One region of the Bradyrhizobium sp. LA6.8 genome, then DNA from elsewhere that is predicted to be linked to it. Evidence: predicted binding sites of a transcription regulator. Region 1 holds the regulator's gene; each other region holds the start of a gene.
The links. The regulator LexA, encoded in region 1, represses DNA repair genes until DNA is damaged. The targets are predictions, from matches to a motif close to TGTTCNNNNTGTGTTCNG.
Positions count from the first base shown of each region.

Region 2: a site for LexA is predicted at 4,306-4,323, ahead of ruvC (crossover junction endodeoxyribonuclease RuvC). Genes of this name have one in related genera too.
Region 3: a site for LexA is predicted at 1,940-1,957, ahead of ABIA90_RS00295 (putative DNA modification/repair radical SAM protein). Genes of this name have one in related genera too.
Region 4: a site for LexA is predicted at 5,547-5,564, ahead of ABIA90_RS37845 (DNA recombination protein RmuC). Genes of this name have one in related genera too.

Region 1 covers NZ_JBEPQQ010000003.1:568,589-576,343, forward strand. The annotation lists gene ABIA90_RS16330 (HAD family hydrolase) at 1-443, shown strand, start outside; gene ABIA90_RS16335 (hypothetical protein) at 599-793, shown strand; gene ABIA90_RS16340 (molybdopterin molybdotransferase MoeA) at 1,025-2,236, shown strand; gene lexA (transcriptional repressor LexA) at 2,413-3,114, shown strand; gene ABIA90_RS16350 (hypothetical protein) at 3,322-3,537, shown strand; gene ABIA90_RS16355 (hypothetical protein) at 3,730-4,164, shown strand; gene ABIA90_RS16360 (GAF domain-containing protein) at 4,389-5,330, shown strand; gene ABIA90_RS16365 (ComEC/Rec2 family competence protein) at 5,340-7,634, opposite strand; gene ABIA90_RS16370 (DUF2171 domain-containing protein) at 7,730-7,755, opposite strand, start outside.
Region 2 covers NZ_JBEPQQ010000002.1:1,016,830-1,024,584, reverse strand. The annotation lists gene ybgC (tol-pal system-associated acyl-CoA thioesterase) at 1-421, opposite strand, end outside; gene ABIA90_RS11890 (metallophosphoesterase) at 491-1,405, opposite strand; gene ruvB (Holliday junction branch migration DNA helicase RuvB) at 1,558-2,610, opposite strand; gene ABIA90_RS11880 (hypothetical protein) at 2,607-3,137, opposite strand; gene ruvA (Holliday junction branch migration protein RuvA) at 3,134-3,751, opposite strand; gene ruvC (crossover junction endodeoxyribonuclease RuvC) at 3,748-4,275, opposite strand; gene ABIA90_RS11865 (YebC/PmpR family DNA-binding transcriptional regulator) at 4,514-5,260, opposite strand; gene ABIA90_RS11860 (methyl-accepting chemotaxis protein) at 5,464-7,215, shown strand; gene ABIA90_RS11855 (methyl-accepting chemotaxis protein) at 7,324-7,755, shown strand, end outside.
Region 3 covers NZ_JBEPQQ010000001.1:68,853-76,607, forward strand. The annotation lists gene ABIA90_RS00290 (UdgX family uracil-DNA binding protein) at 1-624, opposite strand, end outside; gene ABIA90_RS00295 (putative DNA modification/repair radical SAM protein) at 624-1,859, opposite strand; gene ABIA90_RS00300 (ImuA family protein) at 2,023-2,805, shown strand; gene ABIA90_RS00305 (Y-family DNA polymerase) at 2,708-4,294, shown strand; gene ABIA90_RS00310 (error-prone DNA polymerase) at 4,291-7,665, shown strand.
Region 4 covers NZ_JBEPQQ010000011.1:34,648-42,402, reverse strand. The annotation lists gene dapD (2,3,4,5-tetrahydropyridine-2,6-dicarboxylate N-succinyltransferase) at 1-529, shown strand, start outside; gene ABIA90_RS37875 (DUF805 domain-containing protein) at 798-1,436, shown strand; gene dapE (succinyl-diaminopimelate desuccinylase) at 1,433-2,599, shown strand; gene ABIA90_RS37865 (GIY-YIG nuclease family protein) at 2,742-3,077, opposite strand; gene truA (tRNA pseudouridine(38-40) synthase TruA) at 3,101-3,838, opposite strand; gene fmt (methionyl-tRNA formyltransferase) at 3,838-4,761, opposite strand; gene def (peptide deformylase) at 4,900-5,424, opposite strand; gene ABIA90_RS37845 (DNA recombination protein RmuC) at 5,596-6,795, shown strand; gene ABIA90_RS37840 (AmpG family muropeptide MFS transporter) at 6,974-7,755, shown strand, end outside.

The DNA.
Region 1 (7,755 bases):
TCAGCGACGAGGCCTATTTTGACTCGCTGCGCGTCTCGCTCGGGATCGGCATCTCGGACGCCCAGTTCCTGGAGGGCTGGAACGCGATCTTCGCCGGCGAGATGCCCGACATCGCCGAGCTGCTGCCACGTGCGGCAAAGCAGTTGCCGCTCTACGCCTTCTCCAACACCAACCGGCCGCATGTGGACCACTTCTCGAAGGAATATGCCGCCCTGCTCGGCCATTTCCGCGAGCTGTATCTGTCGTCCAGCATCGGCCTGCGCAAACCCGATGTGGAGGCCTTCGACCATGTCGTGGCGGCGATCGGCGTGCCCGCGAACCGTATCGTGTTCTTCGACGATCTTGCCGAGAACATCGAAGGAGCGCGGTCGCGCGGCCTGACCACGGTCCACGTGACCTCGCCCCGCGACGTCGGGAACGCCCTCAAGGCGCTCGGAATCTGATCTTTGGCCGGCAAGCCGACGGGCCGCGAATGGAACTATATTGCCCGGGGGCGAGGAACCAAAACCCTTTGTGCATTTTTATACAGAGTTCCCGGAACGATTGCCCCTCTCAGGACTCATGAGTCCGTTGGGAATTCTACATCGGGCTTATCGTCGTGTTGGGCAAAACCTACCTCACCAAGCAGGCCTCTCTGCTGATGAAATTCGCCAGGACCACCTCGGATTCTGAGCTTTCCGCCAAGCTGATCAGCAAGGCCGCCGACCTGAAATCCCAGGCCGACCCGCTGCCTGACAAGGATCAGGGCCCCGCAGCGCCGGACGTCAGTCCGTACAAGCCGCCGGGGAGTTGACCGATGCTGGCCGTGGCTCTCGTCCTTCTCGTCCTCGCCATGGCCATCCTCGTACCGGTCTGTCTCGCTTTCTGGATCATGCCGCGGCGGACTTGATGCTCACCCTTCATCGCAGAGCGGATGACGCAGGATAAATCATCCTGCGCGGCCACTGTTTTGCCTCTGCGCCTGCACTCGGCTAGAACTCTCGCCGCCGATTTGCCCGAACGGGCCCAGCAGGAGTTTTCACCCGTGGCCCTGATGCCGGTTTCCGACGCGCTCGCTGCGGTGCTGGCGGGCGCAGAGCCGCTGCCTGAAGAGATGATCGCGCTCGACGCAGCCTTCCACCGCGTGCTCGCGCGCGACGTCGCCGCGCGGCGCACGCAGCCGCCGCAGGCGATGTCGGCAATGGACGGCTATGCGGTGCGCGCGGTCGATGCGGCGAAGATCGACTCCCAGCTCACCCTGATCGGCGAGGTCGCGGCGGGCCGCCCGTTTGCGGGATCGGTCGGCGCCGGCGAGGCCGTGCGTATCTTCACCGGCGGTGTCGTTCCCGATGGCGCTGATGCGGTCGTGATCCAGGAGGACACGATCGCGGACGGCAAGCGCATCACCATCAAGGAAGCCGCCGTAACGGGGCGGCACATCCGCCCCGCCGGCGTCGACTTCTCGGAAGGCGACGTGCTGCTGCGCAAGGGAGCCCGGCTCACCGAGCGCGACCTCGCGCTCGCCGCCGGCATGAATTACCCGCAATTGCCAGTCCGGCGACGCCCGAAGGTCGCGATCCTCGCGACCGGCGACGAGCTGGTGATGCCGGGTACGACGCCGGGCCACGGCCAGATCGTCTATTCCAACGGCTACGCCCTGCACGCGCTCGCCCGCAGCGAGGGCGCCGATACCATCGACCTCGGCGTTGCCGCCGATACGCTGGAGGCCACCACGGCCGGCATCGGCCGCGCGCGGGAGAGCGGCGCCGACATCCTGATCACGACCGGCGGCGCGTCGGTCGGGGACCACGATCTGGTCCAGCAGGCGCTGAGGGACGAAGGTATCTCGATGGCGTTCTGGAAGATCGCGATGCGGCCGGGCAAGCCGATGATGAACGGGCGGCTCGGCGCGATGCGCGTGATCGGCCTGCCCGGCAATCCCGTGTCATCCTACGTTTGCGGCTTCCTGTTCATGGTGCCGTTGATTCGCGCGCTTTCGGGCCGTTCGATGATTCATCACCGCCGCGAACGCGCGGTGCTCGGCCGCGATGTCGGCGCCAACGACCAGCGCGAGGATTACCTGCGCGCACGCCTCGAGCTCCGCGATGACGGCACGCTCGTCGCCCTTCCGGTCAATCACCAGGATTCCTCGCTGCTTGCGAATCTCGCTGCGGCACAGGCACTTCTCGTGCGCGCGCCATTCGCGCCGAAGGCCGAAGCCGGCACGCCTTGCGAGGTCTTGCGGCTGCCCGTCTGAGCGCTTCGTTCGCGTGCGTTCCGCGAACTTTGTCGCGTTCACGGTAAATTAAGCAGTTGCGGAACATGTATCGAACATATAGTGTCCGTTCATGATTTGTTTCGAGAATGTAGCGGCTTACTGCTGAATTCAGCGTCTCGGAATCGAACGACATCAACCGGGGGATTTTGGTCGAGATGTTAACGCGCAAACAATACGAGCTCCTGCGGTTCATCAGCGAACGGCTGAAGGAAAGCGGCGTGCCGCCCTCCTTCGATGAGATGAAGGACGCGCTCGACCTGCGCTCGAAATCGGGCATCCATCGCCTGATCACTGCGCTCGAGGAGCGCGGCTTCATCCGGCGCCTGCCCAACCGGGCCCGCGCCATCGAGGTGATCAAGCTGCCCGAGCTTCAGGCCGCTGCCGGCAGCCGCCGCGGCTTCACGCCGAGCGTCATCGAAGGCAATCTCGGCAAGGTCCGCACGACTTCGAGCCCGCCGGCGGACGAGGGCGAGCGCCCCGTCGCGGTCCCCGTGATGGGCCGCATCGCGGCCGGTACGCCGATCGAGGCCTTGCAGACCCGCAGCCACACCATCAGCGTACCGCCTGACATGCTCGGCTCGGGCGAACATTACGCGCTCGAAGTGCGCGGCGATTCCATGGTCGAGGCCGGCATTCTCGACGGCGACATGGCGCTGATCCAGCGCAACGAGAGCGCCGATACCGGCGATATCGTGGTGGCGCTGATCGACGACGAGGAGGCGACGCTCAAGCGCTTCCGCCGCCGCGGCGCCTCGATCGCGCTCGAGCCCGCCAATGCGGCCTATGAGGTCCGCATTCTGCCGCCCAACCGGGTGAAGATCCAGGGCAAGCTGATCGGGCTGTACCGGAAGTATTGATACCGGACGTGCCGGTATCGGTTATTTGGCGCCCCGCGCGCTTTCGATCGGCGGCGCCGATCCGAGATTGGAGCGGACGATTGTCCGCTTCCGCTGGATAGTCTTTCTGGTTTCGCGCAGATTATCCGGCCCCTCCTCCAGCGGTAAATCCTCGGCACGCCGCACGAAGCAGCCCTGCTTCGCGGCCTTCAGGTTCGAGGAGAAGTCATGCGCCGGATCGTTCTGAGCACAATTGCTGTGGCGCTGATCGCAGCATCAGCGTCGCAAGCCTTGGCCGTGCAAGCCTTGGCCGCGCAATCGCGGCCCCATGTCCGCAAGGATACCGCCATGAGCGAGCAAGTCCGCAAGGCCCTCGACGCCGTCGACCAACCGTCGCGGCCGGGCTGGCAATATTCCGGCTGGTCGGCGCCTGCGGGGCGCTGACACGCGCCTGCAGAATGCAAAGGGGCGGGCTTTGTTCCTGGTGGATTCGGGAAAGTTAATGTGATTGCGGCCTGCGGCGGCGAGCCGTAGATTTGCCTACAACCCGGCAGAACGTTTGGTATTTCCACTCTGATAGAGGCCTGCGCCTCGATTAAGAGACGTGGGTCGCTATCCCTGCATGAGGAGCACCCGATGTGTGACTACAGCCTGCATGCCGTCGCGTCGCGTCCCGCCGAAGTCGGCGAGACGATCGTCACGACAACCTTCCGCGGCACCTCGACGCGCGGCTTTGCCTCCGCGGCCGATCCGACCGTCGCGGTCTGCCTGCTCCCGGGAACGGAGCTCGCCTTCGCCGACAACGTCCGCTACGACAATCGCTGGATCTGGACGCGCACCGTCAATTCGCGCGTCGGCAAATTCGGCAAGATCGATCCGCACATTCCCGATCGCCATCATGATGCGATCGAATTCCCCGACGGCAAATCCGTGCTGGTGACGCAGCTGGTCGAAGGCCAGCGTGCGACCGTGCTGCAGCTACCGGTGACCCAGCCGCTCGGCGAGCGCGAGCACAAGCCGCAGACCATCACCGACAGCCGGACAACCATCACCCGCCTGCCGATCGGCTGATGCAGCCATTCCCGGCCGGCAGGTCGGGCCAGGATTGAAAATCGCCATCGCCGGCCGAGGCCGGCGAGATGGTGTCGTTTGTGTCCCGCGAAACTCCATCGGGCGGACCAAGCCGTGGCGTCTCCCACCGCACGAAGTTTGCGCTGTCCTGCCTGAATTTTGAACGTCCGTTCCGCAGCCAAATGGCCGATGCTTGGTGCGGCTTGAGACGGCGGGCACGTTCGATGAAGACCTTCATTCGCGTCGTTGAACTCTGGGTGCCTGACCGCACGCGCATGCGGCTGGAATTCGGCGGCGGCCTCTACGGCGAAGGGTTGTCCGCGTTTAGGGACGTGAGCGAGGATCTGCACTTCGGATATGACGAGGGGCTTCCCGGCAAGGCCTGGGCTGGCGGCCACCCCGTGATCCTCACCAGATTCACCGATTCCTATTTCAAGCGGACCGATCAGGCCATCGCCGCCGGGCTGACCTGCGGCGTGGCGGTGCCGGTGTTTTCAGGCGAATTCCTGCAAGCCGTCATGGTGCTGTTCTGCGGCGACGACGAGGCCCATGTCGGCGCGATCGAGCTCTGGCACAACGATGCCGAAACCTCCTACGAGATGGGGCTCGTCGACGGCTATTACGGCACCGCCGACATGTTCGAATTCAACTCCCGCCATACCAGATTTCCGCGCGGCTTCGGCCTGCCCGGCCGCATCTGGAAAGCCGGCCTGCCGCTGATCATCAAGGACCTGCACGATGCCAGGAGTTTTCTGCGCTGGGAGGACGCCGCCAAGGTCGGTATCAATCTCGGCGTCGGCGTTCCCTACCGGACCGGCACCGATCAGACCTGGGTGCTGACATTTCTCTCCGCGCGGGCGACCCCGATTGCGCGACGCTTCGAGATCTGGGTCCCGGACGAGGCCCGTTCGGCGCTGGTCTTCCGCGCCGGCGATTGCAGCGCGCAGACCGACCTCGCCGCGCTCTATGCGACGAAATCCATCGCCAAAGGCGAAGGCAGCATCGGCGGGGCCTGGGCCACCGGCATGCCCGCACTCAACGACGATCTCGCGCGTGACGTCTCGGTCGCGGCCTCGCAGGCCTGCGCCTCTGGACTGAGCCAGATGGTCGTCCTGCCGGTGATCGGCAACGCCAGGCTCGACGCCGTGCTGGCCTGGTATCTGTAACCCGTCCGCTCAATCCTCGGCCTGCAGGTCGGCTTCCGATGGCGTCGCGTCGCGGTTGCGGGGAGCCGCCGCCTGCGGCGCAAGGCTCGCGCTGAAATCCGCCTCGCCGGCCGCCGCCGGCGACCACGGACGGTCTGTCCCCCTCGTCTTCGCCGCCTGAACCGCAAAACCGTCGCCGCTTCGCGTCAGCGCCAGCGCGCCTTGCCTTGCGAGACGCTGACGGTCGACAACCATCGCTGCGCAATCCGGCGGCGCCGGCCGCGCCGTCACCACCAGCGCGGCCCGGCTGCAATCGTCAGCCAGTGAATCGATGCGCAAGGCCAGCGCGACCAGGCGCCCGTCGGCGAGCGGCGTCACGCAGCCGGCTTCGTCGCACGACACCCCGACGGCCAGTGAGGCACTGCCGGGATCGCGCGGATCGGCGTCGGCGGCGAGCCATTCCTTCAGAAGAAAACTGTCCTTGCTCGACCTGATCAGATGCAAGTGCCCATCCCTGCCCCGCACCGCGACACTCTGGCCGTCACCGGCGATCAGGATATCGGGCTGCCGCGCGCGCAGTCCCCAGAGGATCGCGGCGAACAGCACCACCGCGCCGGCCCAGCGCAACGGCGTGCGCAACAAACCCATCACGATGATCCCCAAGCTTGCAGCGATCAGCGGTGCGATGCCGAAAGCCGAGATACGGCCGATCGCGCCCGGCAAAGCGGCCACCCAGCGCGACACCGCAACCATCCAGTCGATGCCGATCCCCATCAGCCACCAGAACGGACCATCGAGTCCGAACGGCGCTGCAATCAAGCCCAACAGGCCCGCGGGCATCACCAGGGCCGAGACCACCGGCATCGCCCCGAGGTTGGCGAGCACGCCGAACGGGGTGACGCGGTGGAAGTGGAAGGCGGCATAGGGCGTGGTCGCGAGCCCCGCGATCAGCGAGGCCAGGAACAGCATCGCGATCTCGCGTCCGCCCCACATTGCGATCCGCGCGGTCGCGGAATGATCGGGCGACGCAAACAGGTTCGGCATGCCGATCTGCACCAGTGCCACCAGTCCGAGCGTCGCGGCGAAGGACATTTGAAAACTCGGATGCACAAGTGCTTCCGGTGCGACCGCGAGCACGATCAGCGCGGCCACCGCCAGCGTGCGGAAGGTGATGGCACGGCGATCGACCATGACCGCGATCAACACCACCGCCGTCATGAAGAACGAGCGTTGCGTGGCGACCTCCGCACCCGACAGCAGCAGATAGAACGCGGCTGCGACCAGCGCCGCAGCCGCCGACCATTTCTTGATGGCAAAGCCGGCCGCCATTCCAGGGATCAACGCCAGCAGCGCGCGCACCGCGAAGAAGACCACGCCGGCGACGACCGCCATGTGATAGCCGGAAATCGAGAGCACATGTCCCAGCCCCGAGATGAACATGGCGTCGTTGACGGGCGTGGTAATCGCATCGCGCCGGCCCGTGAGCAGCGCGGTCGCGATCACCCGGTTGTCGCCCTCGAGCGTGGCGCGGATGCGCGCGTCCATCGCATCGCGCAGACCCTGCATGAAGGCGGCATAACGTAGCCGCAAGCCACCGGCGTCCGGCGGCACCGATGCCGCAATCGTGCCCATCACGAAGCCGGAGGCGCCGATACCCTGGAAGAACATGTCGCGCGAAAAGTCATAGCTGCCGGGGCGCACCGGCGACAACGGCGGCAACAGCCGCGCCTTCAACTGCACGAAGCTGCCGACCTCGGGCGCAGTCCCCTTGCGCACGGAGAGGCGCACGCGCTCGAGCTTGACGTCGCTGCGCTGCGCCTCCATCGCGGTGACGCGCAGCACGAAGCGGTCAGTGCGCTCGCGGATGTCGCGGGTCTCGACGAAGCCCGACAGCGAGACGGAATAGAGCGGCTTTGCCAGCACCGTGTGCGCGATCCGCGCCGTCTTCCAGGTCGCCGTGGCAAAACCGGCCGCCACCGCCGCGATCATGATCGCCGGCGCAAACAACCGGCTCCGCCGCAACAGCACGGCGCCAAGCGTGAGCGCGATGGCCGTTGCGGCAACGACCCACAGCACCGGTTCATGATCGGCAGCGAAGTAGAGCGCGATGCCGCCGCCGAACGCGACCGGCACCCACGGCAACAATCGCCCGGCGCCGGCCTCGGCGCGCGCCCATTCGCGCAGGGTCTCGGCCAGCGACGTCCAGAGGTCGAACCCTGCCGGCACGAGGCCGCCCGCGGATGCAGCTCGGCCGACGGGCCAAGTCCCCGCGATCCAAGTCCCCGCGATCCCCTGGGACCGAACTGGCCGGTCCGGCTGCGCCATTCCCTGCACCTTACGATACGCGACAGGCCAGGAGGCTACCGGAACGTGCGGCTGCGCGAATAGCGGTACGGATCAGGAACGGAGCGAAGGTCCCCCTACTTTTCCTCTTCCATCGTCACGG
Region 2 (7,755 bases), on a different contig from region 1:
TACGGATCGATTTCGGAATCGGCTGGGCGCGTCCGCCGCTGATGAAGGCGACGCGGACCTCGGCTTTCACCAGCACGTCCTCGGCCCGCCGCACCTCCTGCGCCAGCATGATGGAGGCGCCCTTCACCGCAACCGGCCACGTCACGACGTCGAGCACGTCGTCCATCCGCGCGGGCTTCAGAAAGTCCAGATGCATCGAGCGCACCACGAAGGCAAAGCCCGCGCCCTCTGTTTCGACCTGGTCGAACAGCGCCTGCTGCTCGGCGCCCATCAGCCGCAGATGGTTGGTGCGCCCGCGCTCCATGTATCGGAGATAATTGGCGTGATAGACGATGCCGGAGAAGTCCGTATCCTCGTAGTAGACGCGGACCTGCATGTGATGGCGGCCGTCGCGGATCTCGCCGTCGAGATGGGCTGTCACGTCGCGAGCCTCTTCGCTTTTTGCAACCGGTCCGTTTTGCGCAAAAACAGCCGGCCGCGCAAGCGCAGGTTATGCCACGGCCGGCGTCCTTCCCAGCGTCACCTCGACGATTTCCGGCGGCACACCGACGCGGACCGGCATGATGCTGCAACCGAGGCCGCCGGAGACGATGACGTCGCATTTCAGCCGGAAGTGACCATAGGCGAGCCGCACGCCGTGCTGAGGCGAAACAGCCGGCGACCAGCCGAACAGGCGGACCTGGCCGCCATGGGTATGGCCGGACAGTTGCAGCGCGACGCGCGCGGGTACGAGCGGCGCGATATTGGGCTCGTGCGCGAGCAAGATGACCGGCGCATCGTCGGTGACCTTCGCCAGCGTACCCGCGAGATCGTCGGCGCCAAGCCGGTGCACGCGGCCATAGCGCTTCGCGGGATAGTAGGCGAGCTGATCGCCGAGGCCCGCGAGCCAGAAGGAGCGTCCGTCCTTGGTGAGACGCACGACGTCGTTCTCGTAGACGGGAATACCGGCCGCCTCCAGCGCGCGATGGGCGGCTGTCGGCCCGTGCCCGGCCTGCTGCACGGCCCTGTCCACCCAATAGTCGTGATTGCCCATGACGGCATGGACGCCGAGCGGTGCCTTGAGGCCCGCGAGCACCTTGGCCCATTCGCTCGACGGAATGATGCGCGTGACCTGGTGAACACCCGCGACATAGTCGCCGAGCAACACGATGACATCGGCGTTGAGCGCATTGGTGCGATCGACGATGCCCTCGATCCGCTCCAGCGACATCCAGGGATCGCAGGCATGAATGTCGGTGACGATGGCGATCTTGAGCGGAAAATCCGCCGGCCATTGCCGCGGGGTCGGGTGATAGCGGGTGACGCGGAGCCGCAGCGGCTCGATGCCGACGCCATAGGCCGCGGTCGAGACGCCGAGCGCGGACAGGCCGCCGATGGAACGGATGAGATGACGACGCGTGATCATGGAAGCCCGATGGAGATGCAGCTTTGTGATGCGGTCCGATTGGAGCGGAATTGGGGTCCGCTCGTGCAGACGGCCCGCATCCTCGTGCAGACTGTCTGCACAAAGGTTACCGGAAGTTCATGACGGTAGCTGCACCCGCCATTTGCGCGAGATCAGTCGTCGCTCTCGTCCGAGCCGAACAGGCCGAACTGTGCCGCGGCATCGCGCGAGGGCTCGGCGATGCCGAGATGGCGGAAGGCGTGCGAGGTGAGCAGGCGGCCGCGCGGGGTGCGCTGGAGATAGCCGCACTGAATGAGATAAGGCTCGATGATGTCCTCGATCGCATCGCGCGGCTCGGACAGGGCGGCGGCCATCGTCTCGACGCCGACCGGGCCGCCGCCATAGTTCTGCGCGATGGTCGTGAGGTAGCGGCGGTCCATGGCGTCGAGGCCGGCGGCGTCGACCTCGAGCGCGCTCAGCGCATGATCGGCGATCTTGCGGTCGATCGAGGCGGCATCGGCGGCGGAGGCGAAATCGCGCACGCGCCGCAACAGGCGGCCGGCGATGCGCGGCGTGCCGCGAGCGCGACGCGCGATCTCGTTGGCACCGTCGGCGCTCATGCCGACATTGAGCACGCGCGCGCCGCGGGTGACGATGCTTTCGAGCTCTTCGATGGTGTAAAAATTGAGCCGGACCGGGATGCCGAAGCGGTCGCGCAAGGGATTGGTGAGGAGGCCGGCGCGCGTGGTAGCGCCGACGAGCGTGAATTTCGACAGCTCGATCTTCACCGAGCGTGCCGCCGGGCCCTCGCCGATGATCAGGTCGAGCTGAAAGTCCTCCATCGCGGGATAGAGCACCTCTTCCACCGCCGGGCTCAGGCGATGGATCTCGTCGATGAAGAGCACGTCGCGCTCTTCGAGATTGGTGAGGAGCGCGGCGAGATCGCCGGCCTTGGCGATCACGGGCCCCGAGGTGGCGCGAAAGCCGACGCCGAGCTCCTTGGCGACGATCTGCGCCAGCGTGGTCTTGCCGAGGCCGGGGGGGCCTACGAACAGCACGTGATCGAGCGCCTCGCCACGCTTGCGCGCCGCCTCGATAAAGATCGAGAGGTTCTTGCGCGCCTGCTGCTGGCCGACGAAGTCGGACAGCGATTGCGGACGCAGCGCGGTGTCGCCGACGTCATCGGAGCGGCGCTCGGGCGTGACGATGCGTGGGGGAGTGGTCATGCGGGCAGGATAACACGATGCAGCGGTTTCGCGAGCCACCAGCACAGGCTGGCCGGAATGACGGCGACGACGGCGAGCATCGCCGAAAGCTTCAGCGCCTCGGGCGCGGAACGGACACTCGGCACGATCACCGCCGAGGTTTCGGAGGGCACGACGAACATGCCAACCATGACGAAGCCGGCCGCGCCCACGGCCGCGGCGAGCCACGCCATCCAGATCATGTTGAGATCGGCGTAGACCGCCGCCAGCGCAAATATCAGGCCGGCGACGACTGCAGGAAGGAACGAGGCGAGAATCGTGACGATGGCCAACAGCACGACCGCGATCGAAACCAGGGCACGCAGTGCTTCCAGTTCGAGGAACACGAGAAACATCTGCAGCACCGCGGCGCCGAGCGCAGTTACCGTCACAGCAACCAACGCGGCGGTCGTCAGCGGCCCGACAATGGAGAAAATCACGACGATACCGGCCACGCGCGAAAGGCGACGAAACAGGGCGGCGACGGGATTGGAGTGGGCCGCGCTCACTTCGACAGCTCCTTCAAGCCGAGCCGGATGAGTTGCGCGGTCTCGGCGCTCTCGCCCGCGCTGCGCGATGCGGATGCAATAGCGGCAGCCGCCTGCGGCTGGCCGTAGCCGAGATTGACCAGCGCAGAGATCGCATCTGCCACCGGGCGCGGCGCGCGCTGGTCGTCGACGGCGCCGGCGAGATGCACGACGGCGGGATCGACATTGGCGAAAGCAGGCGCCTTGTCCTTCAGCTCGGTAACGATGCGCTCGGCAACCTTGGGGCCGACGCCCGGCGTGCGTGCTACCGCGGCCTTATCGCGCAGCGCAATCGCGTTGGCGAGGTCGGAAGGCGCGAGCGTGCCGAGCACGGCGAGCGCGACTTTTGCACCGACGCCCTGCACGGTCTGGAGCAGGCGAAACCATTCGCGCTCCTGATCGGTGCGGAAACCGAACAGCTTTATTTGATCCTCGCGAACATAAGTCTCGATCGAAAGCACGGCGGCCTCGCCGGGCGAAGGCAGATGCTGCAGCGTGCGGGCCGAGCAATGCACCTGATAGCCGACGCCGCCGACATCGAGGAGCACATAATCCTCGCCGTAGGAATCGATCAGGCCCTTGAGCTTGCCGATCATATCCCCACCACCTTCAGCCTGAGCGCCGTGCTTTGGCGATGATGGGCGTGGGTAATGGCGATGGCGAGCGCGTCGGCGGCGTCCGCTGACGGCGGCTCGGCTTTCGGCAGCAGAATCTTCAGCATCATCGCGATCTGGTGCTTGTCGGCGTGGCCGGCGCCGACCACCGTCTTCTTGACCTGGTTCGGCGCGTATTCGGCGACAGTAATGCCGAACATCGCGGGCGCCAGCATGGCGACGCCGCGGGCATGGCCGAGCTTCAGCGTCGCGACGCCGTCCTTGTTCACAAAGGTCTGCTCGACCGCGGCTTCCATCGGTTTGTGACCGGACAGGACGGCGGCAAGTCCCTCATGGATCGCGAGCAGCCGGCTCGCCAGCGGCAAATCGTCCGGCGGTTCCACCGAGCCGCAGGCGACGTAGATCAAACGATTGCCCTCGGCCTCGATCACGCCCCAGCCGGTGCGGCGCAGGCCGGGGTCGATGCCGATGATGCGAACGGGGCCGCGAATCGGGAGCGCAGTCATGGGCCAGTGATAGCGGCTGGCTGCGGTGGGGGAAACAGAAACAGAACGGAAGTAACAGGGGAAGTGGGGTGTCGCGATTGGGTGCCCGCGATGACGACCACAAGACACGCGGTCATACCCCGCGAAAGCGGGGTATCCAGTACGCCGCGGCTTCTCCGTTTCCCTCAGACGTCTCTGGAATACTGGGTCGCCCGGTCAAGCCGGGCGACGACAGCGGAATCTGGGGCTGGTGGCGACCTCAGCCGCCAATCTTCGCCATCAGCGCGTCCGACACCTCGAAATTGGCGTAGACGTGCTGGACGTCGTCGTGCTCGTTGAGCAGGTCCATCAGCTTCAAAAGCTTCTCGCCGGTCTCGTCGTCGACCGCGACCGTATTCTGCGGCTTCCAGATCAGGGCGGCCTTGCGCGGCTCGCCGAACTTGGCTTCCAGCGCCTTGGCGACGTCGCGATAGCCTTCGGTCGAGGCGTAGATCTCGTGTCCGCCTTCGCTCGATACCACGTCGTCGGCGCCGGCCTCGATCGCGGCATCCAGCACCGCGTCGTCGGAGGCGACGCTGCGGTCGTATTCGATGATGCCGGTGCGGTCGAACATGAAGGAGACCGAGCCGGTTTCGCCGAGATTGCCACCCGACTTGGTGAAGAAGGAGCGGATGTCGGAGGCGGCGCGGTTGCGGTTGTCGGTCAGCGCCTCGACGATGACGGCGACGCCGCCGGGGCCGTAACCCTCGTAGCGGATCTCGTCATAGTTCTCGCCCTCATTGCCGAGCGCCTTCTTGACGGCGCGCTCGATATTGTCCTTCGGCATGTTCTCCTGGCGCGCCGCGATGATGGCGGCACGCAGGCGCGGGTTCATGTTGGGGTCGGGGGTGCCCAGCTTGGCCGCGACGGTGATTTCCCGCGCCAGCTTGCCGAACAGCTTCGACTTCTGGGCATCCTGCCGCCCCTTGCGGTGCATGATGTTCTTGAATTGGGAATGTCCGGCCATGCGTGTCTCGTCAGGAATCGTGCGCCAAAGGTGAGCGTGGGAAGCGCGGCCTTATAGGCCGCCAACCCACCGGAATGAAAGAGGCTCTACGACTTTAAGGTAATACCGTAGTGTCCCGTGCCTAGGAGTCAGGCACCGTTAACCCTGATTTCATTCCGGCCTGCGAAAATAGCAACCGCCCGTTCCCCGACAAGAGTGACCTGATGGCGTTCGCATTATTTCGGAAGCGTCTGCCCGACTTGTCCGCGCCCGTGGCACCCCCACAGGCCGCGCCGTCGCCAGTCGATCCCGCGGCGCCCGCCCTGTCGGCCGAGGGCGATTCCGCCAGGGAAATCCTGGAACTGCTGGAACTCGAGCTCGGCGCCATGATCCGCCAGCTCGAACGGGCCGCCAACTCGGTCGCCGGCGGCGCGGAGGCGACCGCGGCAACGCTCGCGGATATTCGCGAGCGCACCGACGCCCTCACCGGCCGCACCAATGCAGCGCAATCGACCGCCTCCACCTTTGCCCATGCCGCCGACAAGTTCACCCAGTCCGCGCAAGGCATCGGCGCACAGGTGCGTGAGGCCGGCAAGCTCGCCGACGAAGCCAGCGCCGCGGCGCAGGAAGCCCGCGCCAATGTCGACCGCCTGCGTGAATCCTCCGCCGCCATCGGCAATGTCGTCAATCTGATCGCGCAGATCGCGCGGCAGACGACGCTGCTCGCGCTCAACTCGACCATCGAGGCCGCGCGTGCGGGTGCGGCCGGCAAGGGCTTTGCGGTCGTCGCCACCGAAGTGAAGGCGCTCGCGGTGCAGACCCAGGGCGCGACGGAGGAGATCACCAGGAAGATCGACGCGCTCCAGCGCGACGCCGCCGGCTCGGCCGACGCCGTGCACCGCATCGCGCAGGCGATCGAGGCGATCCGCCCGGTGTTCGACACCGTCAACGGCGCGGTCGCCGAGCAGAATGCCACCACCAGCGAGGTCTCCGGCAACGCGGCAAGCGCGTCGCAGTTCATCATCTCGGTCGGTGAGAGCGCGGCCGAGATCGATGCCGCAACCAAGGCCGCCGAGACCCACGGCGAGAACGTCGCCAGCGCCGGCAAGGCCGTCACCACCTTCGCACGGAAGCTGAAATCGCGCTGTGCGGTGCTGCTGCGCCAGAGCGAGCACGACGACCGCCGCAAGACCGAACGGCTGCCCTGCCATCTCAGATTCGAAACCGCGCGGGGCGTGTTGCAGGTCTACGAGATCGCGATGGACGGCGTGCTGATCGGCGGCGCGGAGGCGGCGAAGCTTGCCACGCAGGCCGTCGTCGACGGCACCCTCGAAGGCGTCGGCGCCTGCCGCCTGCGCGTGATCGAGCAGTCCAAGACCGGTGCCCGCGCGCAATTCGTCAGCCCCAACGCCGATCTCAGCGAGAAGATCGAAGACAGGCTCTGGTCGATCCACGAGGAGAACACCGAGTTCGTCACCCGCGCCATGGAAGCCGGCACGGCGCTGACCCGGATTTTCGAGCAGGCGGTTGCACGCGGCGAGGTCAGGATCGACGACCTCTTCGACACCGATTATGCGGAGATCGCCGGCACCAATCCGCAGCAATACCGCACGAAATATCTGGACTGGGCCGACCGCGCGCTGCCGCCGTTCCAGGAAGCCTTTCTCGCCAAGGAACCGCGCATGGCGTTCTGCGCCATGGTCGACCGCAACGGCTTCCTGCCGGTGCACAACAAGATTTATTCGCATCCGCAGCGGCCGGGCGACGTCGCCTGGAACACCGCCAACAGCCGCAACCGGCGGATCTTCAACGATCCGGCAGGGCTCGCCGCCGCCCGCAACCTGCGCTCGTACCTGGTCCAGAGCTATGCCCGCGACATGGGCAACGGCAACACCGTGATGATGCGCGAGATCGACGTTCCGATCCGCGTCCAGGGCCGGCACTGGGGCGGATTCCGCACGGCTTACAAACTGTAGTGCACGCTCAGGCAAGACGCCGGCCGCGAATCATCCTTTAAGGCTGGAATTGGAATGGGAATGCCGCGGAGGGCCGGCGAACGGCTCTGACTGGAGGACTCTCAAAACATGTCCGTCGCACAACTGGCAGTCCTGGACACCGGCTCCAACCGGACACTTGCCGAACGTCTGATCGACCAGCTCGCCGACCGCATCGGCGGCCTCGGCGTCGAGCTCGCCGACATCGCCGGCAACGTCCAGGAAGTCGCAAACCGCGTCGCGAACCAGTCCGAACGGTTCCATCATCTCCAGGAGACGGCCGAGACGATGGTCTCGGCCAATCACGATATCGCCAACGCCTCACAAGCGGTGCAATCGACCGCATCGGCGGCGGTCGGCGAGATCGCGCAGTCGCGCGGCGCGGTCGACACCGCGGTCAGCCACATCTCCGAGCTCGTCGCGGCCGTGGAGCGGATCGAGGCGCGCTTGAGCGCCGTCGGCTCGGCGCTGGCGCAGGTGGCAAAAGTGTCCGGCTCGATCGAGGCGATCGCCAAGCAGACC
Region 3 (7,755 bases), on a different contig from region 1:
GTAGCGCCGCCAGGTTTCCTCGAGCCGGTCTTCGCCGGGTGCTTCGTTCTTGCTCACGCCCGACGTGAACGAGAGCGCGTGGCCATCCCAATGCGCACACAGATCGGGTGTCAGGATCGACCAGGGCATGTCGGCGAAGCGCTTGGCGAAGAACGGTGCGGCGAGCTCGACGATGTAATGCTCCGGCTCGAACCAGGCGACGTAATGCGCCGCGCGTTCGCGGCCGAACTCGCGGAATCGCACGAAGGCATGCATCTTGTGCTCGTCGCGATGAACCGCTCGTGCCATCGCCGTGACTTGCGCGACATCGGGATCGGTCGCGACCTCGATGAGATCGTGATTGTCCTTCAAGCGCCAGAGCAGGCGATAGAGGATCGCAAAGCGCTCGCCGTCGCGATGCAGGATCGCGGCCTTGGCGAGATCGACGAATTTTGCCGAGACATTGAAGGTGCCGTCGTTCACCTCAAGTATCGGAGACGGCGCGGGCGGTGCGAACAGCTCGGCTTCGCCGCCTTGCACGGTCCAGGTGACATCGGTTGGCGGCACATGATGAAGCACGAGGCTGCGTGCGGCTTTGCGCCAGCCGTCGAAATCGGTTTGATTGTCGAGGGTGATGTACTGCATCAGAAGCCAAACCCCAATTGTGTTGCCTTCGGCTTGAACCGTTCGATCAGCCGCGCCTCGTCGAGGCGATGCGGCGCGGGGCGGTGATCGCTGAGGACGATGAAAGGCAGCGCCTTGTTGCGGGGCACGTGCAGCCGCGCGAGATCGGAGAGGCGGATCGTGGTGGTGCGCCGCGTCGCGATGATGCGTTCGACCGCCTTGGTGCCGAAGCCCGGCACGCGCAGCAACTCCTCGCGGCTGGCACGGTTGACGTCGAGCGGGAAGCGGTCGCGATGGCGCAGCGCCCAGGCGAGCTTCGGATCGATGTCGAGCGGCAGCATCGCGCTGTCATCAACGATCTCCGCAACGTCGAAACCGTAGAACCGCATCAGCCAGTCGGCCTGGTAAAGCCGGTGCTCGCGCAGCAGCGGCGGCTGTACCAGAGGCAAAGCGCGGCTGGCATCGGGGATCGGGCTGAAGGCGGAGTAATAGACGCGCCGCAGCCTGTAGGAGCCGTAGAGATTGGCGCTGGTGTGGAGAATGGTGTGATCAGAGGCCGTGTCGGCGCCGACGATCATCTGTGTGCTCTGTCCGGCGGGTGCGAAGCGCTGCGGCCTGGCCTTCGTCTTTGTGCTGCGGTTTTCCTCGGCCTCGTCGAGCTTCAGCCGCAGCCGGCCCATGGTGCGGCGGATCGCGCGGACGTCCTTCTCCGGCGCGTATTGCTGCAGGCTCGTCTCCTCAGGCATCTCGATGTTGATGGAGAGGCGATCGGCATATTTGCCGGCTTCCGCGATCAGCGCGTCGTCGGCCTCGGGAATGGTCTTGAGATGGATGTAGCCGCGAAAGTGATGCTCCTCGCGCAGTTTGCGCGCGACGCTGACCACCTGCTCCATGGTGTAGTCGGGGCTGCGGATGATGCCGGAGGAGAGAAACAGGCCCTCGATGTAATTGCGCCGGTAGAAGTCGAGCGTGAGCTTGACCACCTCGTCGATGGTGAAGCGGGCACGCGGCACGTTGGAGGAGGCGCGGTTGACGCAATAAAGGCAGTCGTAATTGCAGGCGTTGGTCAGGAGCACTTTGAGCAGCGAGATGCAGCGTCCGTCCGGCGCGTAGGAATGGCAGATGCCCATGCCCGGCGCGGTCGAGCCCATGCCCTTGCCATCGCTGGAATCCCGCTTCTCGGTACCGCTGGAGGCGCACGACGCGTCGTATTTGGCGGCATCAGCCAGAATCTCCAGCTTGCGTTGTACGTCCATCGTGGAATCCCTTTGATTCAGCTTACGAATCCGGATGAGCACCAATTCGATTGACTCCCCGGCCGCTGTTAGCTTTATATTAGAACATATCATGAACAAATGAGCCAGCCGCAGGTTCTTATTTTTGAGAACCTCGGCAATCACCTCTGAAGGAGCGGCGTATATGAGCGGCGCACGGATGAACGCGCTTGCGACCTTGCGCGGCCAGATCGAGCGCATCGAGACGGCGGAGGTCGTGCATCAGCACGATCGCGTCGCGCTCGGCCACGGCGAGGTCGACAGCGCGCTGAAGGGCGGGCTCGCGCGCGCGGTGATCCACGAGGTGTTTTGCGAGGGCCGGCAGGGAACCGCTGCGACGGGTTTTGTCATGGGGCTTGCGGGGCGTGTCTCGCGGCGCCGGCCGCTGCTGTGGGTGCGGCAGGATTTTTCGGAACTCGAGACCGGCGCGCTGTCGATGAGCGGGCTTGCCGAGATCGGTCTCGATCCGCGCCGCGTGGTGATGGTGCGCGCCGCCGATGTCGAGAGCGCGTTGCGGACCTCGGCCGATGCGCTCGCCTGCGACGCGCTCGGCGCCGTCGTGCTCGAGCTCTGGGGTGAGACGCGGCAGTTCGATCTCGTGGCGAGCCGCAAGCTGACACTGGCCGCGCAAGGCTCCGGTGTCACCGGCCTGATGTTGCGGATGGCCGCGCAGCCGCTGCCCTCGACCGCGGAGACGCGATGGATGCTGCGCGCGGCGCATTCGCCGCCGGGCCCGGCATGGAGTGCCTGGGGCTCGCCGCGCTTCGATGCGGAGCTCTTGCGCAATCGTCATGGCCCGTGCGGCCGGTGGATCATGGAATGGAAATGTGATGAGTGCCAGTTCAGTGAACCGTCGGCGTATCCTCAGCCTGTGGCTGCCGCGCCTGCCCATCGATCGGATTCAGCGGTTCTTCGGCGCGCTGGGTAAGGCCAATGATCCGAGCATCGTTGTCATCAAGGACAACAATGCGCTGGTGATCCATGCGCTCAATGAAGCCGCCGAGCGCCTCGGCTTGCACATCGGCCAGCCCCTGGCCAATGCACGGGCGATGTGTCCGGACTTGAAAGTGTTCGACGCCGATGTCGTGGCCGATGCGAAGACGCTCAGCGACGTCGCCGACTGGTGCGACCGCTTCACGCCGCTGGTGGCGCTCGATCCGCCGCACGGGCTGTTTCTGGACATCACCGGCTGCGCGCATCTGTTCGGCGGCGAGGCTGCGTTGTTGCAGACCTTCGTCCGCGCGCTCGCCCGTCAGGGTTTTGCCGTCAGCGCGGCGATCGCCGGCACCTCGGTCTGCGCGCGCACGCTGACGCGGCAGGCCTCCGGCACCATCGTCGCCGATGGCGGGGAGGCGGCGGCGATCAGCCGGCTGCCGGTGTCCGCGCTCGGTGCGGGCGAGGCCATCACCACTGGTCTGCGCCGCGCCGGCCTGAAAACCATCGGCGATGTCGCCTCGCGCGAGCCGCATGAGATCACGGCGCGGTTCGGCGCGCGGTTCTCGACGCTGCTCGCGCATGCGCAGGGGCATGGCGATGCCCCGATCAATCCGCGCAAACCGCTGCCGGATTACATCGTGGAGAAGCGCTTTGCCGAACCGATCGCCACCGACACCATGATCGCGATGACGCTGTCGCGGCTGGCCGATACGCTGATCGCGTCGATGGAGAAACAGGGCAAAGGTGCGCGGCGCCTGGAAGCCGCCTTCTTTCGCACCGACGGCGTGGTGCGCGCGATCATGGTCGAGACCGGGCGGCCGGTGACGCAAAGCAAAGTCATCGACCGGCTGTTTCGCGAACGTCTCGATGCGCTCGCCGATCCGCTGGATCCCGGCTTTGGTTTCGACATGGTGCGGCTGTCGGCGAGCCGCACCGAGATCGTGGTGCAGGAGCAGCGCGATCTCGACGCCCATGTCCACGACAATGACGAGCTCGCCGCGCTGATCGACCGCATCGCCGCGCGGATCGGCGGAAAGCGCGTCGTCGTGCATTTGCCTGAGGATACCCATATCCCCGAATGTGCGGTGCTGGCCGCGCCTGCCCAGCACCATCTCGCCGCGGCCATGCAGGCCGAATGGCCGGCGCGCGCCGAGAGCGAGCCGCCGCTGCGCCCCCTGCGGCTGTTCGACAGACCGGAGCCGATCAAGGTGCCGTTCGCGACCGTGCCCGACGGCCCGCCGCATCAGTTCACCTGGCGCCGCGCGCTGCATGCGGTGGTGCGGGTGGAAGGGCCCGAGCGCATCGCGATGGAATGGTGGCGGCAGGACGGCAAGCAATTGACGCGGGATTATTTCCGCATCGAGGATGCCGAAGGCCTGCGCTTCTGGATCTTTCGCGACGGTCTTTACGAAGGAGAGGTGTTCGACGACGAAGGCAAACCCATTCCTCCCAACTGGTATGTGCACGGCCTCTTCGCATGACCACGCCCGCTTATGCCGAGATCGGCATCACCACCAACTTCTCCTTCCTGCGCGGCGGCTCGGATCCGCGCGCCTATGTGCATCAGGCGAGCATCCTCGGCATTCCCGTGATCGGCATCGCCGACCACAACACGCTCGCCGGCGTGGTGCGCGCCTACAAGGAGCTCGACAATGACAAGGTGCTGTACAAGCCGAAATTGCTGATCGGCGCGCGCATCGTCTTCATCGACGGCACGCCCGACATTTTGGTCTATCCGCGTGACCGCGCCGCCTATGGCCGGCTGTGCCAGCTCCTCACCAGGGGCAAGCGCGGCGACGACATCACGCGGATCGAGAAGGGCGAATGCCATCTCACTTTTGCCGACCTTCTTGAGTTTTCCGAGGGCCAGCTCCTGGTCCTGACGCTGCCGCATCGCTTCGAGCCCGCGCAGGCGCTGGATGTTCTCGCCAAGCTTAAGGACAGCCGCGCCGAGGGCGTGTGGCTGGCGGCGAGCCTGGTCTATCGCGGCGACGACCGCCGCCGCCTGGCGCGGCTCGATGATCTCGCCGCCAAGGCAAACGTGCCGCTGCTCGCGACCAACGAGGTGCTCTATCACGATCCCGGCCGCCGTCCGCTTCAGGACGTGCTGACCTGCATCCGGGAAAAGACCACGATCGAGGCGGTCGGACGGAAGCTCGAAGCCAATGCCGAGCGCTTCCTGAAGACGCCACGCGAAATGTCGCGGCTGTTCCGAGATTTTCCCGAGGCGATCGCGGAGACCATGCGCTTTGCGGGCAAGATCGATTTCACGCTCGACCAGCTCAAATACCAGTATCCGGACGAGCCGGTGCCGCGAGGCAAGACCGCACAAGGGCATCTGGAGGATCTGACCTGGGCGGGCGTGCAGACATATTTCGGCGGCAACATCGATGACAAGCTTCGCGCGACCCTGAAGAAAGAGCTCGCGCTGATCGCAGAGCTGAAATACGCGCACTACTTCCTCACCGTGCACGACATCGTGCATTATGCGCGCAGCCAGAACATCCTGTGCCAGGGGCGGGGATCGGCGGCGAACTCAGCGGTCTGCTACGTGCTCGGCATCACCTCCGTTAATCCGACCAGCGTCGATCTCCTGTTCGAGCGCTTCATCTCCAAGGAGCGGCTGGAGCCGCCTGACATCGACGTCGATTTCGAGCATTCGCGGCGCGAGGAGGTGATGCAATATGTCTATCGCCGCTACGGCCGCCACCGCGCCGCGATCATCGCCACCGTGATCCATTACCGTCCACGCAGCGCCATCCGCGACGTCGGCAAGGCGCTGGGCCTGACCGAGGACGTCACCGCCGCGCTCGCCGACACCGTCTGGGGAAGCTGGGGCAAGGGCCTCAACGACATGCAGGTCAGGCAGGCCGGGCTCGATCCCAACAATCCCATGATCAACCTCGCGGTCGAGCTTGCGACCGAGCTGATCGAATTCCCGCGCCATCTCTCCCAGCATGTCGGCGGCTATGTGCTCACCCAGGACCGGCTCGACACCTATGTGCCGATCGGCAACGCCGCGATGGACGACCGCACCTTCATCGAGTGGGACAAGGACGACGTCGACGCGCTCAACATGATGAAGGTCGACGTGCTCGCGCTGGGCATGCTGACCTGCATCCGGAAATGTTTTGATTTGATCGACGAGCACAAGGGACAGCGCTGGGTGCTGGCGAGTGTCCCGCAGGACGATCCCAAGGTTTACGACATGCTGTGTGCGGGGGAATCGCTCGGCGTGTTCCAGGTCGAGAGCCGCGCGCAGATGAACATGCTGCCGCGCCTGAAGCCGCGGACCTTCTACGACCTTGTCATCGAAGTCGCGATCGTGCGGCCGGGGCCAATCCAGGGCGACATGGTGCATCCCTATTTGCGACGGCGTAACGGGATCGAGAAAGTGACCTATCCCTCGCCATCGCCCGAGCATGGTCCCGCGGATGAGCTCTACAAGGTGCTGCACAAGACGAAGGGCGTGCCGCTGTTTCAGGAGCAGGCCATGCGAATCGCGATCGAAGCAGCAAAGTTCACCTCCGAGGAGGCTAACGGCCTGCGCCGCTCGATGGCGACCTTCCGCAATGTCGGCACCATCGGCCAATACGAGGAGAAGCTGATCGGCAACATGGTCGCGCGCGGCTACGATCCCAACTTCGCCAGAAGCTGCTTTGACCAGATCAAGGGCTTTGGCTCCTACGGTTTTCCAGAGAGCCATGCCGCGAGCTTCGCGCAGCTCGTCTACATCTCCTCATGGCTGAAGCATCATCATCCTGACGCGTTCTGTTGCGGCCTGCTGAACTCGCAGCCCATGGGCTTTTACGCGCCAGCGCAGATCGTCGGCGACGCCCGCAAGAATGGCGTCGAGGTACGCGACATCGACGTATCCTACAGCTTTGCGCAGAACACGCTGGAGGAGGGGAGCGGCAAATACTGCGCCGTGCGCCTCGGCTTCCGCCAGATCGATGGTTTTCACTGGCTCGATCCCGATGAGGAGTTCCTCAAAGAGGAGCAGGCGAAACGGCAACGCAAGGTATATGTCACTCAGAAAGACTGGGCCGACCTTATCATCGACGCCCGCAACAGCGGTCCCTTCACCTCGCTTGAAGACTTCGCCCGCGACACCGGCCTGCCCAAGCGGGCGCTGATCCTGCTCGCGGACGCCGACGCGTTCCGCTCACTCGGCCTCGATCGCCGCGAGGCGCTGTGGCAGGTGCGGCGGCTGCCCGACGACGTGCCGCTGCCGCTGTTCGAAGCCGCGACCGCGCGCGAGCAGCCGGACGAGCACGCAAAACCATTGCCGGAGATGCCGCGGGCCGAGCAGGTGGTCGCGGACTACCAGACCATCCGGCTATCGCTGAAGGGCCATCCGATGGAGTTTTTGCGCGAGATGTTTTCGCGCGAGCGTGTGGTGGCCTGCAGGGACGTCAGCCATGAGAACGAGCGGCGCCGCGTCCGCTGCGCCGGCGTGGTGCTGGTGCGGCAGCGGCCGGGCAGCGCCAGCGGCGTCGTGTTCATGACGCTGGAGGACGAGACCGGCATCGCCAATGTCGTGGTGTGGCCCAAGATCATGGAGCAGTACCGCAAGGAGGTGATGGGCGCGCGCCTCATCCTGGTCGAGGGCTATATCCAGAGCAGCCCCGAAAAGGTGACGCATCTCATCGCCCAGCGCATGGTCGACCGCTCGCACGATCTGGTCGGTCTTGCCAACGACGCGCTGAGCCGCAAGCATCCGGTGCCGGCAGGCGCCGACCTGATCGAGCCCCTCAACGACGATCCCCGCGCCCACGCGGATATGCCGGCGCAAAAAATCCGCCACCCCCGCAACGTCCGCATCCTGCCGCCATCGCGGGATTTTCATTGAGGGTGTGACGCAGAATGTCGCCACACCGTCATTGCGAGCGCAGCGAAGCAATCCAGACTGCCGCCCGCGGAAAGACTCTGGATTGCTTCG
Region 4 (7,755 bases), on a different contig from region 1:
TTTTCGCGCGGTGCCGGGTTCGGTCGTCCGCCGCTCGGCCTTCATCGCCAAGAACGTCGTGCTGATGCCGTCCTTCGTCAATCTCGGCGCCTATGTCGATGAGAGCACCATGGTCGACACCTGGGCGACCGTCGGCTCCTGCGCGCAGATCGGCAAGCGCGTGCACATCTCCGGCGGCGCCGGCATCGGCGGCGTGCTCGAGCCGCTGCAGGCCGAGCCCGTCATCATCGAGGACGACTGCTTCATCGGCGCGCGCAGCGAGGTCGCCGAAGGCGTGATCGTCCGCAAGGGCGCGGTGCTGGCGATGGGCGTGTTCCTGGGCGCCTCGACCAAGATCGTCGACCGCGAGACCGGCGAGATCTTCATCGGCGAGGTGCCGGAATATTCGGTGGTGGTGCCCGGCGCGCTGCCCGGCAAGCCGATGAAGAACGGCCAGATCGGCCCGAGCACGGCCTGCGCCGTGATCGTCAAGCGCGTCGACGAGCGCACGCGCTCGAAGACCAGCATCAACGAGCTGCTGCGGGATTGATCGGCGCCACCAGCGCCATTCCCTTACCGTCACCCTGAGGTGGCCGCCCCTTCGGCGGCCCTCGAAGGGCGACGGCCCGGCTGCGGCCACATCCCGGCCGCCCATCCTTCGAGGCTCCCGGCGCGATGCTTTGCATCGCGCCACTCGCACCTCCAGCGACAGCGGCTTCGCCGCTGCGCGGGGATGACGGGTTTGCTACCGTATCGAACCCACCTTCTCCCCATCGCGACCAATCACCGGACGGCCTCCGCTGCCCGGAACCTTCGCCATGGACTGGACCTGGTACCTCTTTCGCTTCGACGGCCGCATCAACCGCGCCTTGCTGTGGCAGGCGCTGCTAATCGTCGCGTTGCTGGCGGCCCTGCTCGGGGTGATCGGTCAGGTGATCCACCTCATCAACGCCGAGGGGGCGTTGAAGCTATCCCTGAAACTCGATTTCGACTTCGGCCTCGACGACCTCTTCAAGCTGGTCGATCCCCGGGCCTATCGCTCGCTGGCGCCCGTTGATCGCACCAACCTGATCCTGAAGGCGTTCGGCTTGTCGCTGTTCCTCTGGATCTATCTCGCGACGGCGATCAAGCGGCTGCATGATCGCGACAGGAGTGGCTGGTGGCTCGTTCCGTTCTTCTTCCTGCCCGGCCTGTACAACCAGTTCTCGGACCTGCTGCCGAACTCCACCTGGATGCTTCCGTTCTGGCTGGTCGCGTCCATCCCGTGGCTGTGGGGGTTTGTCGAGATGTTCATCGTATCAGGCAGCGTCGGCGATAACCGGTTCGGTCCTGATCCATTGGCCAAGACCGAGGACGGCTCGTCCCCTGCAAAAAGCTGGGACCAGCAAAGCGAGCTCGAATTGGTGCCGCCCAGCGCTAGCCCACCCGGCGGCATGCATGTTAAGCGGGGCGCATGACCGATGCTCTCTCGATTGCCCGCGATCTCATCCGCTGCCCCTCGGTAACCCCGGCCGATGCCGGTGCGCTGGGCGTGCTTGAGAAAGCCCTCAACGCTGCCGGCTTCACTTGTCACCGTGTGACCTTCTCCGAACCCGGCACCGCCGACGTCGACAATCTCTATGCGCGGATCGGCACTGAGGGCCCGCACATCACCTTCGCCGGCCACACCGACGTGGTGCCGCCCGGCGACGAGAACGCCTGGAGCGTCGGCGCATTCTCGGGCGAGGTGAAGGACGGCTTTTTGCACGGCCGCGGCGCGGTCGACATGAAGGGCGGGATCGCCTGCTCGGTGGCAGCCGTGCTCGAGCATCTCGCCGCCAATGGCGGCACGCCGCGCGCCGATGGAAAGGGCTCGATCTCATTCCTGATCACGGGCGACGAGGAAGACGTCTCCATCAACGGCACCATCAAGTTGCTGAAATGGGCCGCGGAGCGCGGCGAAAAGTTCGACCATTGCGTGCTTGGCGAGCCCTCCAACGTCGAGACGCTCGGCGACACCATCAAGGTCGGCCGCCGCGGCTCGCAGTCCGGCACGCTCTATGTCGACGGCGTGCAGGGCCATGTCGCCTATCCGCACCGTGCATCCAATCCGGTGCCTGATATCTCACGGTTGATCGTGGCGATCAGTGACGAGCCGCTCGACCATGGCAGCGCGCAGTTCCAGGCCTCCAATCTCGAATTCACCTCGGTGGACGTCGGCAACAAGGCCAACAACGTCATCCCCGGCGAGGCGCGCGCAAAATTCAACATCCGCTACAACGACAACCACACCCAGGCATCCTTGCGCGAGCTGGTCGAAGCGCGCCTGACGAAAGCCTGCGGCAACCGCATCAAGGCTCGCATCGTCTGGGAGCCCTCGAACTCGAATGTGTTCGTGACCAAGCCCGGCCCGTTCACCGATCTTGCGGTGTCGGCGATCGAAGAGGTGACGGGCCGCAAGCCGGAGCTGTCGACCTCAGGCGGCACCTCGGATGCGCGCTTCATCTCGAGCTATTGCCCGGTGATCGAGTTCGGCCTGGTCGGCCAGACCATGCACCAGGTCGACGAGCGCGTGCCGGTGGTGGATCTGGAGAGATTGACGCAGGTGTATCGGGGGATTTTGACGCGGTATTTTGGGTAGGGCGTTAATCGCCGCCCAACCCACCGCCGTCATGCCCGGGCTTGTCCCGGGCATCCACGTTCTTTGGCGCTCCTGACAAGAAAGATCGTGGATGGCCGGGACGAGCCCGGCCATGACGATGTGGCGAGAGCCCGGGCCCGTCTCATTGAACAATCGTCTCGTACAGATCCTTCCATTCGGGATTATCCCTGAGGATCAACCTGACCTTCCACGTCCGCGACCAATGCTTGATGTTGTGCTCGCGCTGGATAGCGGTTTGGATATCCTCATAGCGCTCGAAATAGACCAGCAGCTTGACGCCGTACTTCTTGGTGAAGCCGGGAACGAGTCCGTTTCGATGCTCATAGATGCGGCGAATAATGTCGCTCGTCACACCGACATACAAAATGCCGTTTGGCGCGCTCGCCAGGATGTAGACCCATCCACCATGCATGGTTGCATGTTGGCGCACGTGGATGGCCGGGACAAGCCCGGCCATGACGTCTGTGGCGGCAGCGGGCGCTAATAATCCACCTTCATCAGATACAGCCCGTCAGGCGGCGCGACGATGCCGCACGCCGCGCGGTTGCGGGCTGCGAGCGCTGCGGTGAGATCGTCCGCGGTCCAGCGGCCCTCGCCGACCCAGACCAGCGATCCCACCATCGAGCGCACCTGGCTGTGCAGGAAGGAGCGCGCCGAGGTGAGAATCGTGATCTCGCGGCCGTCGCGGTGCACGTCGAGCTGGTCGAGCGTCTTCTCCGGCGACTTGGCCTGGCACTCGGTGTCGCGAAACGTCGTGAAGTCGTGCTTGCCAAGCAGGCGTTGTGCCGCCGCATGCATCGCATCGGCATCGAGCCGGCGCGGCACGCGCCAGGCGTGACCGATATCAAGCGTGAGATTGGCGCGGGTGTTGACGACGCGGTAGCGGTAGTGCCGCTTCACGGCCGAGAAGCGTGCCTCGAAGGCGTCAGGGACGATCTCGGCCTCCAACACCGCGATCGGATGCGGGCGCAGATGCGCATTCAACCCGTCGCGAAAACGGCCCGGCGGAAACTGCTTCTCGATGTCGACATGCGCGACCTGGCCGCGCGCATGTACGCCGGCGTCGGTGCGGCCCGCGCCATGCACCCGCAGATCCGCGCCGGTCATCGCCTTCACCGCCGCCTCTAACGCGCCCTGCACGGAAGGCAGCGTGTCCTGCACCTGCCAGCCGAAGAACGGCGCGCCGTCATATTCGATGGTGAGCTTGTAGCGGGGCATCAGGCCAGCCGCATCGGCGGCTTCACCGGCACGCCGCGCAAAAAGTCCGTGGCCTGCATCCGCGCCTTGCCCTCGCGCTGGAGCTCGAGGATGCGGATCGCGCCCTCGCCGCAGGCAATCGTGAGCTGGTCGTCGAGCACCTCGCCGGGTGCACCGGAGCCCTTCGCCAGCTCGCAGCGCAGAATTTTCACGCGCGCATTCTCGAGCTCGGCCCAGGCGCCGGGAAACGGCGACAGGCCGTGGATGTGGCGCAGCACGGCGCGCGCAGGCCTGGTCCAGTCGATCCGCGCTTCGGCCTTGTCGATCTTGGCGGCGTAGGTGACGCCATCCTCGCTCTGCTTCTTGAGCTGGAGCCCGCCGCGGGCGAGCGCGGCCATCGCGCGCACCATCAGATCGGCGCCGAGCCGGGAGAGACGGTCATGCAGATCGACCGCGGTCATGTTGTCCGTGATCGCAAGACGCTCGGCCATGGCGACGTCGCCGGTGTCGAGGCCGACATCCATCTTCATCACCATCACGCCGCTCTCGGCATCGCCTTCCATGATCGCGCGGTTGATCGGCGCGGCGCCGCGCCAGCGCGGCAGCAGCGAGGCGTGCAGATTGTAACAGCCGAGCTTCGGCGCATCGAGGATCGCCTGCGGCAGGATCATGCCGTAGGCGACGACGACGGCGGCATCCGCATCAAAGGCACGAAACTCGTCGAGCGCTTCGGGCGTCTTCAGCGACTTCGGCGTCAGCACGGGCACGCCGAGCTTTCGCGCGGCTTCCTCGACCGGAGTCGGCTGCAATTGCAGGCCGCGCCGTCCGCCGGGCTTGGGCGCGCGGGTATAGACCGCCGCGATCTCGTGGCCGTGCGAGACCAGCTCGAGCAGCGTCGGCACGGAGAAATCGGGCGTACCCATGAAGATCAGGCGGAGAGACATATGACGAGACAATCCTCGGGAACGAGCAAGTTACTCGTCATGGCCGGGCTTGTCCCGGCCATCCACGTTCTCGCTGCTCGCGGCGGCAAAGAACGTGGATGCCCGGCACAAGGCCGGGCATGACGGCGGAGGACGTGGCTACTCCGCGCGCTTGGCGGCTTTCTCGAACTTCTTGATCACGCGGTCGCGCTTGAGCTTTGAGAGATAGTCGACGAACAGCACGCCGTTGAGATGGTCGATCTCGTGCTGGATGCAGGTGGCGTAGAGGCCTTCGGCGTCCTCCTCGTGCACCTTGCCGTCGAGGTCGGTGAAGCGCACGCGCACCTTCGCAGGCCTTTCGACCTCCTCGTAATATTCGGGGATCGAGAGGCAGCCTTCCTCGTAGACCGACAGATCCTCGGAGAAGGCGATGATTTCAGGGTTGATGAAGACACGCGGCTCCGGCTTTGTCTCGCCGTCCGGGTCAGGCTTGGCGAGGTCCATGGTGATCAGCCGCAAGGGCTGCGCGATCTGGATCGCCGCGAGCCCGATGCCGGGCGCGTCGTACATGGTCTCGAACATGTCGTCGGCAAGCTTGCGGATCTCCGTCGTGACCTTCTCGATCGGCTTGGAGACCAGACGCAGCTGCTTGTCGGGCAGGATGATGATTTCTCTGAGGGCCATGGCCGCGATTTAAGCCGCATGCCGGATGCGGTCAATGCGGCGAGGAACTCCGTTAACCCTCCGCTAACCATAAAACTTCAGGTTTCGTTAACCATAAAAATTAGGGGGCCATTAACCATAAGCGTTCGCTATTCGTTCGCGGAGGGTGTCGAATCGGCTACAAGGGCCGCCATGAACGAGATCATTTTCCTGGCTGGCGACTGGCCGGTCCGCACCATCGATGCGCTGATCGGCTTCGGCGCCCTCGTCGTCATCCTGCTGGTGGTGATCGCGGTCGTGATCGCGCGATCCGGGCGGCGCGGCGCGGAACTCGCCATGGCCAATGCCATCCGCGCGGACGAGCTCGAGGAGCGCCTCAGCCAGGTGCTGCACGCCCAGAGCGAAGCTGCCGGCCGAGCCGACGCCATGACCCAGGCGCTGGCCGGCCGCCAGGCCGACATGGCGCGCGCGGTCAACGAGCGGCTGGATTCGGTGACCCATCGGGTCGGCCAGTCCATGGAACACTCGACGCGCAACACCATGGAGAGCCTGCGCGCCCTGCACGAGCGGCTCGGCATCATCGACAACGCGCACAAGAACCTGACCGACCTCACCACGCAGGTGACAACCCTGCGCGACGTGCTCGCCAACAAGCAGTCGCGCGGCGCCTTCGGCCAGGCGCGGATGGAGGCGATCGTCCAGGACGGGCTTCCAAAAGGCGCCTACGAGTTCCAGTTCACGCTCTCGACGGGAAAGCGGCCGGATTGCGTGGTGTTCCTGCCCGACCAGCGGCCGCTCTGCATCGACGCAAAGTTTCCGCTGGAGGCGATGACCGCGCTGCACGATGCGCGCACCGACGAGGAGAAGCGCATCGCCACGCAGCGGCTGCGCGGCGACGTGATGAAGCATGTCAGCGACATCGCCGACAAATATCTCGTCGCTGGCGAGACCCAGGAGATGGCGCTGATGTTCGTGCCGTCGGAATCGGTCTATGCCGAGATCCATGACGGTTTCGACGACGTGATCCAGAAGGCCTATCGCGCCCGCGTCGTGTTGGTGTCGCCGTCGCTGCTGATGCTCGCGATCCAGGTGATGCAGCAGATCATGAAGGATGCGCGCATGCGCGACGCCGCCGACCAGATCCGCACCGAGGTGATCAAGCTCGGCGACGATTTGGGCCGCCTGCGCGACCGCGTGCTGAAATTGCAGAAGCATTTTGCCGACGCAAACGAGGACGTGCGGCAGGTGCTGATCTCCGCCGACAAGATCGAGAAACGCGCGGGGAGAATCGAGGAGCTCGATTTCAGCAAGACCGACGCGCCGGAGGGTCCGCATCTGGTGGCAACCGGTGCCGCGGAGCTGTTCCCGAGGAAGCTCCAGGCGGGGGAGTGAGTTGTTCACCTCTCCCCGCTTGCGGGGAGAGGTCGGATCGCCCTTGCGATCCGGGTGAGGGGGTACAGGTCTCTCGTCGATCTCGCACGCGGAGAGAGGCCCCTCACCCCGCCCTCTCCCCGTAAGAACGGGGAGAGGGAGACGAGGCAGCGCACCCAGAATCTGCTAACACCTCCCCATGACCGCACCCGACGCGACCTCCCCTGCCAGCCCCGACACGGCCCCCACCTCCTGGCGCGACGGCCTGGCCGTGTACCTGCAACCGCGGGTGCTGATCGTGCTGTTCCTCGGCTTCTCGTCCGGGCTGCCGCTGGCGCTGTCGGGCTCGACGCTCCTGGTGTGGATGCGCGAGGCCGGGGTCGATCTCAAGACCATCGGGCTGTTTGCGCTGGTCGGCACGCCCTACACGCTGAAATTCCTGTGGGCGCCGCTGGTGGATGCGCTGCATGTGCCGCTGTTCACCCGCGCGTTCGGACGGCGGCGCGGCTGGCTGCTGTTCTCGCAACTATTGCTGATCATCGCGATCCTGCTGCTGGCGCTGACCGATCCCGCGCGCTCGCCGTTCTACGTCGCGCTCGGCGCGCTGCTGGTCGCGACCACGTCCTCGACGCAGGACATCGTGGTCGACGCCTTCCGCGTCGAGAGCCTGCCGGAAAGCGAGCAGGCCGCCGGAATGGCTTCCTATGTCGCAGCCTATCGCATCGGCATGCTGGTCTCGACCGCGGGCGCGCTGTTCATCGTGTCCGGCTTCGAGGGCACCGGCATTCCGCGCGCGTCAGCCTGGATGTGGGGCTACGTGGTGATGGCGGCGATGGTGCTGATCGGCACGATCACCGCGCTGGCCGCGACCGAGCCCGAGCAATCGGCGCGGGCGGAAGCTGCGACACAAACCGAGACGGCGTTCGCGCGCGTGCTGCACGCGGCGATCGGGGCCTTCTCGGAATTCCTGTCGCGCAAGGA